Regions from separate parts of the Parabacteroides sp. KHUB-01 genome, predicted to be linked through region 3. Evidence: riboswitches for the same ligand, from Rfam matches in the RefSeq annotation. Region 3 holds a riboswitch; each other region holds the start of a gene.
The links. Region 3 has a riboswitch for cobalamin ahead of ACYIAR_RS07255 (porin family protein). Riboswitches for the same ligand answer to the same signal wherever they lie in the genome.

Region 1 (4,959 bases), 1.0 Mb from region 3:
CGATATAGAAGTCGTCTTCCTCACGGTCCAGAATCACCTTATATGTGTTTCCTATCTTGCTGTTGTTCACATCGGCAGATATACGTTCCTGGATACGCATCAGATAATCCAGTCTGTCCTGCTTCACATCTTCCGGAATTTCATCCTTGTAATTCTTGAAGGCATAAGTTCCTTCTTCGTGACTGTATGCGAATGCACCCATTCTTTCGAAACGGATTTCTTTTGTGAAATCAACCAGCTCCTGATAATCCTGATCTGTTTCGCCCGGATGGCCAACCATAAGAGTTGTTCTCAAATGTATGCCGGGAACTTCCTCGCGCATGCGGCGAATCAAATCATATGTCTGCTCCTTGCTGATGTTGCGTCGCATAAGTTTCAGCATATTATCACTGATATGCTGCAATGCAATGTCCATGTATTTACAAACATTGTCGCGCTCACGCATAACACGAAGCAAATCCATCGGGAAATGTGTCGGATAGCCATAATGCAGCCTTATCCACTCCACACCAGGAATGTCCGAGATACGCTCAACAAGCTCCGGAAGCATCATTTTCTTATACAAATCCACGCCATAGAATGTCAAGTCCTGGGCTATGAACTGGAATTCCTTCACGCCTTGCTTCACAAGTGAACGGACTTCCTGCTCAAGTTCCTCCATCGGGCGAGACTGATATGCTCCGGTGATGATAGGAATTGAGCAATAAGAACAAGTTCGGTTACAACCCTCACCTATTTTAAGATAGGCATAATGCTTTGGAGTTGTCAGGATACGTTCGTGCGCCAATTCCGAATGATAAGATTTTCCCAAATCAGTAATTAGCTCTTTCCAGTTGAATTTACCGTAAAATTTGTCCACTTCCGGAAGTTCCTGCACCAAATCGTTCATAAATCTTTCCGACAAGCATCCCATCACAAACAGCTTACCGATTTTGCCCTGTTTCTTTGCCTCGCCCAAATCCAGAATCATTTCAATAGACTCAGCCTGAGCATCGCCGATGAAACCACAGGTGTTTACAACCACAATCTCACCATTAATCTTATGAGGATCGTGTTCTATCTTATAGCCATTTGCTGCAAACTGACGCATTAGCTGCTCGGAATCCACCAGATTCTTCGAACAACCCAAAGTAATTATGTCAACCTTATTCTTTCGCATTATTATTCTCCAAACAATGAGTTTACAAATTCACGCTTGCGGAAAACCTGCAAGTCTTCAATTCCTTCTCCCAAGCCGATATATTTTACCGGAATGCGGAACTGGTCTGAAATACCAATCACAACACCGCCTTTTGCTGTTCCGTCGAGTTTTGTCACAGCCAAAGCATTGACCTCAGTTGCTGCAGTAAACTGTTTTGCCTGTTCAAAAGCATTCTGACCTGTAGAACCGTCGAGAACAAGAAGGATTTCGTGCGGAGCATCAGGAACAACCTTCTGCATTACGTTCTTAATCTTTGTAAGCTCGTTCATCAAGTTAATTTTATTGTGCAAACGTCCGGCAGTGTCGATGATTACTACATCTGCACCATTTGCCTTTGCTGAGCTCAATGTGTCGAAAGCCACAGATGCAGGGTCGGAACCCATTTTCTGTTTGACAACCGGCACACCAACTCTCTCACTCCAAATAACAAGCTGTTCCACGGCTGCAGCACGGAAAGTATCCGCCGCACCCAGATATACGCTTTTTCCAGCTTTCTTAAACTGATAAGCAAGCTTTCCGATAGTTGTAGTTTTTCCTACACCATTCACACCTACCACCATTATAACGTATGGTTTTTTATCTTCAGGGATAGTGAAACCATCACCGTCAACAGTATTGTTTTCTGTAAGCAGACTGGCAATTTCATCACGCAACAAGGCTGTCAGTTCCGAAGTTGTGACATATTTATCCCTTGCCACTCTTTTTTCAATTCGGTCAATGATTTTAAGAGTTGTCTCAACGCCTACATCCGAAGTGATAAGAACTTCTTCCAGATTATCAAGCACTTCATCATCCACCTTACTCTTTCCGGCTATTGCTCTGGTGATTTTGGTAAACACATTTTCTTTAGTCTTGGACAAGCCTTTGTCCAGATTCTCCTTTTTTTCTTTGCTGAAAAAGCTAAAAATACCCATATATCAAATCGTTTGCTTTATACTATGCATAATATCGAGCAAAGATATTAAAAATTCGTGAAACAACAGTATGTAAATTATTTAAGTTTCACAAGCTCTATAACTATAAGGAGTTATAAAGTTTAAAGTATGATTTTGAACCTCCGACTAGATTCTTTCCTCTTTATATAAATATTTGATATAAGACCAAAAGGGAAGCAAATATTCTTAAAACTAAGCTTTAGTTTCTATAAATTAAGCCTTAGTTTACAAAAACTAAATCTGAGTTTGTAAAAACTAAGACTTAGTTTTAAGAAAATATTTAATCCTAATGGCTACACAATTAATATTTGCAGGATTTAATAGACAAATTGGCGAAGTAAATAAGAAAAAATAATTTTTCTTGATTTCTATTTTTTATTTATATTTGCACCGTCTTGGTGAAATGATTAATCGTCCGATTATCATTTTTAAAAGGGAATCCGGTGAAAATCCGGAGCAGTACCCGCTACTGTAACACTTAATCGAAAAAGGGAATCAACACTATCGCCACTGTTTTTTCAAATGGGAAGGCATGATTTCCAAAAGGTGGAGTCAGGAAACCTGCCAAGATTAACGGATAATTTACATATCCCGGGATTAGGATATTAATTTACTATAAAACAAATAATATGAACATCAAAAAAAATCTTGTCATAGGTCTTGCTATGGCATGCGGATTATTCTCACAGGCTAATGCTCATGGTGACGGAAACTATGTGCATTCCGACTTGCTGTCGTCACTGCAGAAAGGCGACAAAGCTGCGTTGCTTATGGTTCATTTTGGAACTACTCATGATGACACTCGCCAACTAACTATTGACGCAATCAACCAAAAGGCAAAAGAATTGTTCCCTGAATTTGAAATCAGAGAGGCTTATACCTCAAGAATCATAATGGCACGACTTGCCAAAAGAGGAACAAGGAAGTTGAATCCTGCCGAAGCTTTGGCTCAGCTTAAAGCTGACGGGTTTACTCACGTAATAGTTCAATCGACAAATATAATTGACGGGGTTGAAATGGAATCTCTCCGCAAAGACATTGCCAGCATGGAATTTCTGTTCAAGGAAATCAGATTGGGCAATCCTCTGCTCTATTCCGTTGAAGATTATGAAAAAGTTGCTGAAATAGTTTCCAAGAAGGGAAAGGAAAAAGCTATGACTATATTGGTCGGTCACGGAACTTACGACCCGTCGACTGCACAATACGCTATGCTGGACCATGTTATGCAGACTAGCGGACATAAGGATTTCGTTGTCGGAACGGTGGAAGGTTATCCTTCTTTCAACAATGCTATCGACAGAATCCAGGAACAGAAGAAGATAAAGGAAGTGCAGCTTTTGCCTTTCATGTTTGTTGCCGGCGACCACGCCAAGAATGATATTGCCGGAGATATGAAGCAGGAACTTGAGGAAAAGGGCTACAAAGTGACTGTTCTTCTTGAAGGACTCGGACAAAATCCGGAAATCCAGGATATTTTCATTGACCATATTCGTTTTATGACAAAGCATAGAATGATTGATATCATGGATAAGAAAAAGGCATATACCGAAGAAGAGAGTAAATAATTCTCAGACCTCTCGAATTTATATTCCATAACTACTTATTGATATAATTATCTTGGTCGGGGTAAATATAAAATTTATCCCGACACAAACTTTACACGCTTAAAAAAATGAAAAAATTATTGACTATTTTACCGTTATTATCTTGTGCAATAACACTTTCCGCACAGGAAAAGAAAGAATATACAAACTTCAACGACACAACATTCAACATTCAGGAAGTCGTCGTTAATTCCATTCGTAAACCTCGCCCACAAATATCTAAACTGGAAGTTCCTTCAAAATATCTGCCTCTGTCAATAAATGCTCTGGAAGCCGGAAGTCTGGAGATAAGAGGAATCAGGAATATTCAGGATGCCGTTCGCTTTATGCCCGGAATCAGAATCCAGACATCATACGGAGCTTTCCAACAGATTTCGGTCAGAGGTTTTGACCATGCGGTTATGATGATTGACGGAATTAGGGATGAACGTTCGGGAATAAGCAATTCATATCCGGTTCCAGACCTTTCGTCTGTCGAATCTATTGAGCTTCTGAAAGGTCCGGCATCAGTGCTTTACGGACATTCTGCCGTGGGCGGTGTTCTGAATATCGTAAGAAAAGCTCCGACAGAAAAGCAAACCGTAAATGCTCGTGTGGCATACGGAAGTTACGACAGCAAAGAAGCCACTTTCGGCATGGGCGGAAAAATTGCCGGCCCGGTGAATTATTATGCTAATATAAACTATTCGGACCAGGAAGGCTGGCGCAGCACGGGAAACAAAAGATTCTCGGGTTATCTTGCCCTGAATGCCAAATTATCAGAAAAAGATATAGTTGACTTGCGTGCCGGATTCAACCGGGATTATTATGGAACGGAAATTGGTTTGCCGGATGTAATGACTGACGATATTTATAACGTGTCGGACAATAAGCTATATCTGAAGAAGAATGAGATGCTGCCGGGACTGGACAAAGAAGCAAGATATAACAACGAATCTGATTTCTTTTATAACAGAGGATGGAATATTTCGGCTCAATATGTCCATAAATTCTCGGAAAATATGAAGCTCACGGACAGACTTTCTTTCTCAGCAGACGATATAAATTATTTCGGCACGGAATCTCTTGATTATCTGGAAAGCAGCGAGCCTATATACAATCATTATTATCTGAAAAGCAACGGAGAAAAGCAATATATCTGCCTCGACAGTGTTTATCTTTCTTTTCCTCTCCGCTTCTCGCACGTATCGAACACGGTTGGAAATACGCTTGAGTTGAG
Region 2 (4,959 bases), 1.0 Mb from region 3:
AAATAGCATGTTAGAAGCTTTGTCTGCTGCAATCTTATAAGGCTTAGCAATAGTTTCTTTCAGCGCAGAATCAGTTATTATATTTTCATTTATCGCGTCATACATATAATAAGTAATTGTCTGATTCCAGTTTTCATCATACTGAGAATACATCATGAATATTTTATCACCAAGTGAAGCCATTTCAGTAGCATTTGCAACAGAAACAGTTGATATTTCGTCTGTCGAAGTATTTATTTTCTGCAATGTGTTTGGAACATCAGCATAATTACCCATAGAAACAAGATATACATCTTCCTGTGAATCACGCTGAACATTACATGGGTTAAGAACGGCTTCAATTTTCTTTGTTTCTGTGAATGATTCAAGATTTACGACAGAAACAGTTTTGTCGTAGCCAACTTCAGTATTATAGTCAAGACCACCAGAGTTTGCAACATACAATTTTCCGTTTGCTACAGTTAATTGTTCCGGATTTCTGCCAACAGCAACTGTGTTGTCTATTTCCAGTGATGTTGTGTCGATACTTGCAACATAGCCGTCAAACAAAGAAACATAAACTTTGCCGCCGTATGAAGTGAAAGCTCTTGGCTGCAATGGTTTATCTGTATTGCTTTTTATCTGTTTGAGTGATTTGCCGTTCAAGTCTGTCACTTCAATAGTCTGTGAACCATATACAGCCAGATAAATCTTTGAGCCATAGATAATCATATCATTTGCTGTATCACCAAGTTTTCTACCATTGGCAGTTTCAAAAATATCGCTTGTTGTTTCTTTACTTTCGGTATTATAGAAAGTTATTGTTGAATTGTTACTTCCCATTTTTCCGCTGTTCAGAACATAATATCCGTTGAGGACAGTTTGTCCCGGCTGCTCCGGCTGTGGATTGTTTTCTGCATCATCTTTGCTGCAACCAACCAAGGTTGAAGCCATCAAAAGAGCACAAAGTGCAAAATAGTTTTTCTTTTTCATTTTATTGATATTTAGATTTATAAATATATAGCTTGATGGAACGAGTTGACAAGGGAACGAGTTGACCAGATTATCAGGCATTCTCTCCTTGTCAACTTCATTAATACTCAATTCCTAGACTCAATCTCCACGATCTTCCCGGCATAGGATAATATTGAATCACCTCATAAGTTTTGTTTGTAAGATTCACTATTTCTCCTTGCAGGCGTAATTTTACTTTATTCTTTATTGTGAAACTGCGGTTTGCGGAGATTGTATGTTCCATATATGATTTAATCAGATTGCTTTCAATATTCTGAGGCAATGCATATCTGTCTCCGGTAGCAATCAGACTGTAACTGATATTTACCTAGGGATTCTCAATCATAGCCGAAACTGAACCAGAGTGCCGCGGTGTATAAGGAATCTGATGTTTATAGTTTTTGGCTGATTTATCAGTTACGTCAACAGCGTATTGATAGCTGTAAGCAGACGACAGAGAAAGAATAATCTTATCATACAGCGGAATTTCAGAGTTGAAATTTATATCAACACCTTTAATATCTACTTCGCCGAAATTCATCATTTTCCATATATATAATGTAGGCAAAGCAACGATTTTGTCCTTCACTTTGTTGTAATAAGCATCTGCCGATATATTTATCAGACTGAAGAATGCAAGGCGCTCACTCCATGTCAATCCGATGTTGTATTGCGTAGCTTTTTCCGGAACCAGATTTGTGTTTCCCATTCGCAGATAATAAAGGTCTGTGAAAGTAGGAACACGGAAAGCATCTTTGAATGAAGCTCTCACTCTCAGATTCTGCTCTTCGAATGGTCGCCACGAAAGGCTAAGGGCAGGAGAGAGTCTTTTTCTGTCGGCAGGTTTGTCGCCATATTCAACTTCATCAGTAATGTATGTGCCGAGGACGCTTGCTGTTGCTGTAATTCTTGAGTTCTTGTATTGCGCGGCAAGAGCAGTCAGCGAAGTCCACCTTTTCGGCATTGGAGAATTCATGTAATTATTGTCGAGCATAGCTCTTGCAATATCCGAATTCAGAGAGAAAGACAATCCAGAAAGAGGACAGAACAAAGCACCGAGCGAAGCATAATATTCGTTCTGAGTGTTCAGGTCCTTCTGGAATCCATCTGCATATTTGTCATTCACATCAAGATATTTGCTGAAAGAATAATTGTATTTCAAATCAGCACGTATTTTCCACATATCGGAAAATGCTTTTGTATAGTTCACTTGAGTGAAGAAGTTATTGTCCCAAAGACGTTCATTTGCCGTGTTGTTGTATAATATAACACTTCCCGGCAAACCACGTTCGGAATCATAGTAATATACTTTTGCCTTCAAGTCTCCGGCATTTCCAAGGTTTCCGTATATATTTGCTTCGAGGCGCAGACTTGTGATGTCGCTGTTTCGTCGTGTTTCTTCTGTAATCTGATTTCCGTTCACCAGAGTAAAAGGATATTCACCGTTGCTTTTCGTCCAGTTTCCATATACTGAAGCAGACCATTTAGAACCTAATTTCTGCTCATAATTTACAGAAGGATTTATCAGACCGAAAGAACCGCCTTTGATTTTCCCTTTCAGATTGAATGATTTGTCGGTAAACTCCGGAGCAGAGGTTTGTATGCTTAAAGCTCCGGCAGATGCATACATTCTGGCTGTCTGGAATATATCGTCAGTTTGCCCGATGGATAGAGAAATCATTCCTACATTATCCAACGAGAAACGACTGATATCTACTTGTCCGCTCTGTGCATCCGTAATAGTTATTCCATCATAACTTACGGCTGTATGTTTTGCACCAAGACTTCTTACTGAGACAGTTTTGAGTCCGCCAACACCTCCATAATCCTGGACAGTAATTCCGGAGAATCTTTTTATAGCTTCGGACAAATCCTGCATGCCCAGCATTTCAATACTTTTCTTGTCCAAAAGCTGAATAGGTGCAGATGAGCGGGTTGTTGAAGGTCGTGACTTTGCCGTGATTTCAACTTCCGACAAATCCTGCGTCTTAGTTGTATCAATCTGTGCATTTGTATGTGTGCAGACGAGCAGCAAAAGACTAATGAGTCCTTGCAGACAAAAACATCTTTTTCTTAGCATAAATAGAATTAAAGAGTTAGCAGCAGCTCTTACCCGAGAATTGCCGGCACAACCAACAAAGGCAGGTTTTCTGGCTTGTCTTCCATAATGCAGGCACCTTCCCGGCAAATAGCCAGTGGCATAAAGAGTACGCCTGTGGATTAATAGACTTACAGCTACGGGTACAGCTTCGGATTCACACCGAATTCCCTTTTACTAATATTAGCCGAACGGCTGAATATTACACCTTTGTTTTTATCGTTGCAAAGATATGAAAAGGAGAGTGGAGTGGCAAATTATAGTGTACGTTTTTGTTCTCGATTTATGGTATATATATTTCATAAAACAAAAACGAGATAATTCCAATTAGGAACTACCTCGTTTCATTATAGTAATATATTCAATCTATTATCCCAAGAAACCTAACAAGATACCGGCTGCTACTGCAGAACCGATTACACCTGCTACGTTCGGACCCATAGCGTGCATCAACAAATAGTTGCTAGGATCGTATTCCAAACCTACGTTCTGTGAGATACGAGCAGCATCAGGAACGGCTGATACACCAGAGTTACCGATAAGCGGATTGATCTTGTTACCTTCTTTCAAGAACAAGTTGAAGAATTTAACGAACAATACACCTGCACAAGTTGCGATTACGAATGACAATGCACCCAAACCGAAGATTTTGATTGAGTTCAATGTCAAGAACTGAGTTGCCTGAGTTGAAGCACCTACAGTAACACCAAGAAGCATAGTGATAACGTCGATCAGCGGACCACGAGCTGTTTCTGCCAAACGGCGAGTAACACCACTTTCTTTACACAAGTTACCGAAGAACAACATACCCAACAATGGAAGACCAGAAGGAACCAAGAAAGCAGTCAACAACAAACCTACGATCGGGAACATGATCTTTTCAGTCTGTGAAACGGCTCTCGGCGGTTTCATACGGATCAAACGTTCTTTCTTAGTAGTCAACAAACGCATGAATGGAGGCTGGATGATTGGCACCAATGCCATATATGAATAAGCTGATACCGCAATAGCACCCATCAAGTTAGGAGCAAGTTTTGATGACAAGAAGATAGCTGTTGGACCGTCAGCACCACCAATGATACCGATAGCACCAGCCTGGCTTGGGTCGAAGCCCATCTGCAAAGCGATGATATAAGCACCAAAGATACCGAACTGTGCAGCTGCACCGACTAGCATAAGTTTCGGGTTTGAAATCAAAGCCGAGAAGTCGGTCATCGCACCGATACCAAGGAAGATCAACGGCGGATACCATCCTTGTTTCACACCTTGATAAAGGATATTCAACACTGAACCTTCTTCGTAGATACCTAACTGAAGACCTGCATCTTTGAAAGGAATGTTACCAATCAGGATACCGAATCCGATAGGAATCAACAACATCGGTTCGAACTCATATTTAATTGCCAGGAAGATGAACAGCAAACCTACGAGCAACATTATAAAGTGGCCCGGAGTTGCGTTCGCAAAACCTGTATAAGACAAGAACACCTGTATGTTTTCAGCCAAGAACTGAGCAAAGCTTTCAGATGCACCTGCCGCTTGTAATAATATTGATGAAAACATACTCTTATTAACCGATTACGACGAGATCAGCACCTTCAAGTACAGAATCGCCTTTGTTTACTTTAATTTCTACAATCTTACCGTCGCGGTCTGCGTTGATATTGTTTTCCATTTTCATAGCTTCCAATACCAAAATCTTCTGACCTCTCTTAACTACATCACCAACTTTGCAGTCGATGCTAAGGATAACACCTGGAAGTGGAGACTTAACAGCACCTGCAGCGCCAGAGCTAACTGGACGAGCAACTACTGGTTCGCCAGCCGGAGTTGTTGGAGCCTGAGCCGGACGCTTCAATGTTACCATT
Region 3 (4,959 bases):
TCTTCGGAATATCCTCTTTCTCCAGGAAAGAAGATAAAGAACGCAACAATAGCCTGTATTTTGAGAGAAATTCTTTTTTCTCTTCGGTGGTAAAAAACGGTTCCTTTTCCATAAACAATCCTTTATTTATGGTTCGCAGAAAACGAACCAGCCGTAAAACATATCGTAAAATTATCTTTTTATTTGCAATAAACATAGTAGTTTGTAAGGTTTTTTATACATTTGTGAAACCAGCTTATAAAAAAGCTCATGAAAAACAAACAGCATTTTCTGAAATTTCTTCGATTATCTGACATGAAATAACAGAACTTGAATGAATGATTATGAAATTCACAAAATATTTATACTATGTTAAACGCAAAAGACTTAGAACTGCTTGCTTCAAAAGGAATCACTCCTGAAGCATTGGAAGAACAGCTGGCATGTTTTGCAAAAGGCTTTCCTTTCCTTGAAATCGAAGCTTCCGCTTCTGTAGAAAAAGGTATTAAAGTTATTTCACAGGACGAACAGGCTACTTATATGGAAGCTTGGGACAAATATCTTGCTGAGAACAAAAAGATTTTGAAATTCGTTCCTGCATCTGGTGCTGCAAGCCGAATGTTCAAGAATCTGTATGAGTTCCTTTCAGCAGATTATTCTACTCCAAGCAATGCTTTCGAACAGAAGTTCTTCAACGAAATCACAAATTTTGCATTCTATAATGCACTGAACAAAGTTTGCCTGAAAAACGAAGGTAAAGACATTCCAGCACTGATTGCTGCGGGTGAATATAAAGCTGTTGTTGCAAATCTCCTTGAAAGCAAAGGTTTGAATTACGGTTCTCTTCCTAAAGGTTTGTTGTTGTTCCACAAATATAATGATGGAGAACGTACTGCTATGGAAGAACATCTTGCCGAAGGTGCAATGTATGCTAAGAACAATGCAGGAGAAGTAAATATCCACTTCACAGTTTCTCCTGAGCATGTAAAGCTTTTCGAACAGCTTGTAATGTCTAAAAAACCTATATTCGAAGATCGTTTTTCTGTAAAATACGATATTTCTTTCAGTGTTCAGAAGCCAAGCACAGACACTGTTGCCGCAGCTATGGACAACACTCCTTTCCGCGACAAGAATGGAAATCTTCTTTTCCGTCCGGGTGGTCACGGTGCTTTGATTGAAAACTTGAATGATGTTGATGCTGATGTTGTTTTCGTTAAGAATATCGATAATGTTGTTCCAGACAGCTTCAAATGCTCAACTGTTATATGGAAAAAAGTACTGGCAGGTGTTTTGGTAACTCTTCAGGAAAAGATATTCGGTTATCTGAATCTTATCGAAACAGGTAAATATTCACACAGCCAGATTGAAGAAATGATTCATTTCTTGCAGAACGAACTTTGTATCCGCAAGCCGGACATCAAAGATTTGGAAGATGCAGAATTGATTCTTTATATAAAGAGCAAACTTCTTCGCCCTATCCGTGTTTGTGGAATGGTTAAGAATGTTGGCGAACCTGGTGGCGGTCCGTTCTTAGCTGTTAATCCTGACGGTACTGTTTCTTTACAGGTTCTGGAAAGTTCTCAGATTGACATGAACGATCCTCAGAAGAAAGCTTTGTTTGAAAAAGGCACTCACTTCAATCCTGTTGATTTGGTTTGTGCTGTCAAGAATCATAAAGGTGAGAAATATAATTTGCCGGACTATGTAGATAAAAATACAGGATTTATCTCTCATAAGAGCAAAGACGGACGTGAGCTGAAGGCTCTGGAATTGCCTGGATTGTGGAATGGCGCAATGAGCAACTGGAATACTGTGTTTGTTGAAGTTCCTATCAGTACATTCAATCCGGTTAAGACTGTAAATGATTTGTTACGTCCTGAGCATCAGTAATTGAAGAATACAAAGAAATATGTTGACAAGGAGACAAGAAGTGTATTCTGTCTCCTTGTTAATTTATCAGCTTGTCACCAAAACCGCCCACAATTTGCACAAATCAACTTTTTTCTATAATATTGTATACAAATTGTACACAATATTAATATGAAGCTAGACAATCTACACTTTGAGACTTTACAATTACACGTTGGTCAAGAACAGCCGGATCCTGCGACAGATGCACGAGCTGTTCCTATTTATCAGACAACTTCCTATGTTTTCAGAAATTCGGCACATGCTGAAGCCAGGTTCAATCTGACTGATGCAGGTAACATATACGGACGCCTTACTAATTCAACTCAAGATGTACTGGAAAAAAGAATTGCTGCGCTTGAAGGTGGTATTGCAGCTCTTGCTGTTGCTTCCGGAGCTGCTGCTATAACTTATGCTTTCCAGAATATTACCCGCTCGGGCGACCATATTGTTGCAGCAAAAACTATTTACGGTGGTACTTATAATCTTCTGGAACATACTTTGCCTCAATATGGAGTATCAACAACTTTTGTTGATCCTTCAAATTTGGAAAATTTCGAGAATGCTATACAGGAAAATACAAAGTTTATATTCATTGAAACATTAGGCAACCCTCATTCCAATATTATTGATATAAGTATAGTTGCCGATATTGCTCACAGACATAATATTCCTCTGATTGTTGACAACACTTTCGCTACACCTTTCCTTTTGCGTCCTATCGAGCATGGAGCTGATATTGTTGTTCATTCTGCTACGAAATTTATAGGCGGACATGGAACTACTCTCGGTGGTATCATAGTTGATTCCGGAAAATTCAACTGGAAAGCTTCTGGTAAATTTCCACAGCTGACGGAACCTGATCCTTGCTATCATGGTGCGGTGTTCAGCGAAGTTGCGGGGAATGCTGCATATATAACACGTATAAGAGCTATTCTCCTTCGCGATACCGGTGCTGCTATCAGTCCGATAAGTGCTTTCCTTCTGTTGCAAGGTATCGAAACTCTTTCTCTACGTGTTGAACGTCATGTATATAATGCTTTACGGGTAGTAGATTTTCTGAAATCTCATCCGAAAGTGGAAAAGGTAAATCATCCTTCTCTGCCGGAGCATCCTGACCATGAGCTTTACAAGAGATATTTCCCTAACGGTGGCGGTTCTATTTTTACCATCAATTTGAAAGGTGGAACCAAAGAGGCACATGCATTCATAGACAATCTGCAAATATTCTCACTTCTTGCCAATGTTGCTGATGTGAAGTCTCTTGTAATTCATCCATCAACAACTACTCACTCTCAATTGTCGGACAAGGAAAAACTGGAACAGGAAATTTTTCCTGGAACTGTACGTCTGTCAATTGGAACTGAGCATATTGACGATATTATTAAAGATTTGTCACAATCGTTGGAGAAAATTTAAATCGGCATAGAGTTTCATAATATCAAAAAAGCATTATATTTGCAACTGAACATTGTTCTTAATCCGGTTGTCGCCGGATAAGATTAAAAGGGAATCAGGTGAGAATCCTGAACAGTCCCGCTGCTGTAAACTTCATAAAAACGGAAAAGCATTCCTTTAGCCACTGGTAAATATCCGGGAAGGCGCTTTATCTGGAAGTAAGTCAGAAGACCTGCAATGCTCAGTTTCAGAAGGTTTCGAGGAAAGACCTGAAGATATAAACTTCTTCCATTAAACTTCTTGCAGAAAGGTTTTTATCTGAAATTTCTTACTCATCCGTCTGAAACAAACAAGTTTGATTTTTTAATTATTTTGCCATAATAATTAGGAATAAAAGCACGGTTTCCGGCGGGATGAGCTCCGCCAGTAATCGTGCTTTTCTTTTTTTAGCAATTTATTTATATGGAATTTCAATTTTAATATATTTATTTGTATTTGATTTATATGCCAGTAATGAAATATAGGTATTATTTCATATCGGCATAATTTTCACTTTAATAATATAAGAATATGAAAAAGAAGTTTAGTTTATTTTTAATTGCTCTGTTGGCAATATTGACTTTACCAGCTCAAGCTCAATTCAGAATTGGTGTCAAAGGTGGTGCAAACATTTCGTCAATACATTTTTCAGATCCAGTAGAGAATTTTAATGCATCAAATATGACCGGATTTCATATCGGTCCTATGGTTGAATTGATGGCTCCGGTAATTGGTCTGGGATTTGATGCTGCAGTTTTATATTCTCAGAAAGGTATGGAAGCTTATGGCGAAACATTCCGTACAGACTATCTTGATGTTCCTGTTAATTTAAAATGGAAATTCGGATTGCCAATATTGAAAGTATATCTTACTGCGGGTCCATACATCGGATTCAAACTTGGGAACAGTGATTCTTTTGATACTTTTATTGATAACTTGGGAAGTGTTGGCGATCAGTTCAAGACAAAATCTTTTAGTGCCGGTCTTAATTTTGGTGCCGGTGTTGAAGTTATCAAACATCTTCAGGTTGGTTTGAACTACGGATTAGGATTAACAGACAATTACAGTATCGACAAACTGAATATGAACGGTAAGAATCGTGGATGGTCAATCTCCGCTGCAATTCTGTTCTAAAAATTCATAAATTAATCTTGGAAGAAGTTGGGAAATCCACCTATATATGGTAAAAGGATTTCTTAACTTCTTCATTTTTTATATCCTTGTAATTTTATTCTCTTTAATATTTAGTTCATGATATGAAATATGCAGATGTAATATTGCCTTTGCCCTTGGAAAACAGTTATACATACCATATTCCAGAAGATATGGAAAAATCTGTTGTACCCGGGTGCCGTGTAATTGTTCACTTCGGTAAGAAGAAATATTATACTGCTATTGTCATGGCTGTTCACGACAGAAAACCTGAATCCAACTATGAAACGAAAGATATTTATGCAATTCTGGATCTCACTCCAGTGCTGCGCCGCCCACAACTGAGGTTCTGGCAATGGATTAGCGAATATTATATCTGTAAGCTTGGTGATGTTTACAAAGCTGCAGTTCCTTCGGGCCTCAAACTGGAAAGTGAAACTGCCGTTTCTCTCAATGAAGATTTTCAAGCGACCGAACAACTGA

Region 1: it holds a riboswitch for cobalamin, as region 3 does, so the genes downstream of both, ACYIAR_RS02960 (sirohydrochlorin cobaltochelatase) here and ACYIAR_RS07255 (porin family protein) in region 3, are expected to answer to the same signal.
Region 2: it holds a riboswitch for cobalamin, as region 3 does, so the genes downstream of both, ACYIAR_RS02735 (TonB-dependent receptor plug domain-containing protein) here and ACYIAR_RS07255 (porin family protein) in region 3, are expected to answer to the same signal.

The regions. Positions count from the first base shown of each region.
Region 1 is NZ_CM153256.1:613,367-618,325, forward strand. It holds gene rimO (30S ribosomal protein S12 methylthiotransferase RimO) at 1-1,159, opposite strand, end outside; gene ftsY (signal recognition particle-docking protein FtsY) at 1,162-2,115, opposite strand; cobalamin riboswitch at 2,516-2,719, shown strand; gene ACYIAR_RS02960 (sirohydrochlorin cobaltochelatase) at 2,766-3,701, shown strand; gene ACYIAR_RS02965 (TonB-dependent receptor) at 3,809-4,959, shown strand, end outside.
Region 2 is NZ_CM153256.1:563,549-568,507, reverse strand. It holds gene ACYIAR_RS02740 (YncE family protein) at 1-972, opposite strand, end outside; partial or broken gene ACYIAR_RS02735 (TonB-dependent receptor plug domain-containing protein) at 1,073-3,073, opposite strand; cobalamin riboswitch at 3,117-3,318, opposite strand; gene ACYIAR_RS02730 (sodium ion-translocating decarboxylase subunit beta) at 3,461-4,654, opposite strand; gene ACYIAR_RS02725 (biotin/lipoyl-containing protein) at 4,662-4,959, opposite strand, start outside.
Region 3 is NZ_CM153256.1:1,612,047-1,617,005, forward strand. It holds gene ACYIAR_RS07240 (RelA/SpoT family protein) at 1-112, opposite strand, end outside; gene ACYIAR_RS07245 (DUF4301 family protein) at 349-1,869, shown strand; gene ACYIAR_RS07250 (O-acetylhomoserine aminocarboxypropyltransferase/cysteine synthase family protein) at 2,020-3,306, shown strand; cobalamin riboswitch at 3,348-3,539, shown strand; gene ACYIAR_RS07255 (porin family protein) at 3,856-4,458, shown strand; gene priA (replication restart helicase PriA) at 4,581-4,959, shown strand, end outside.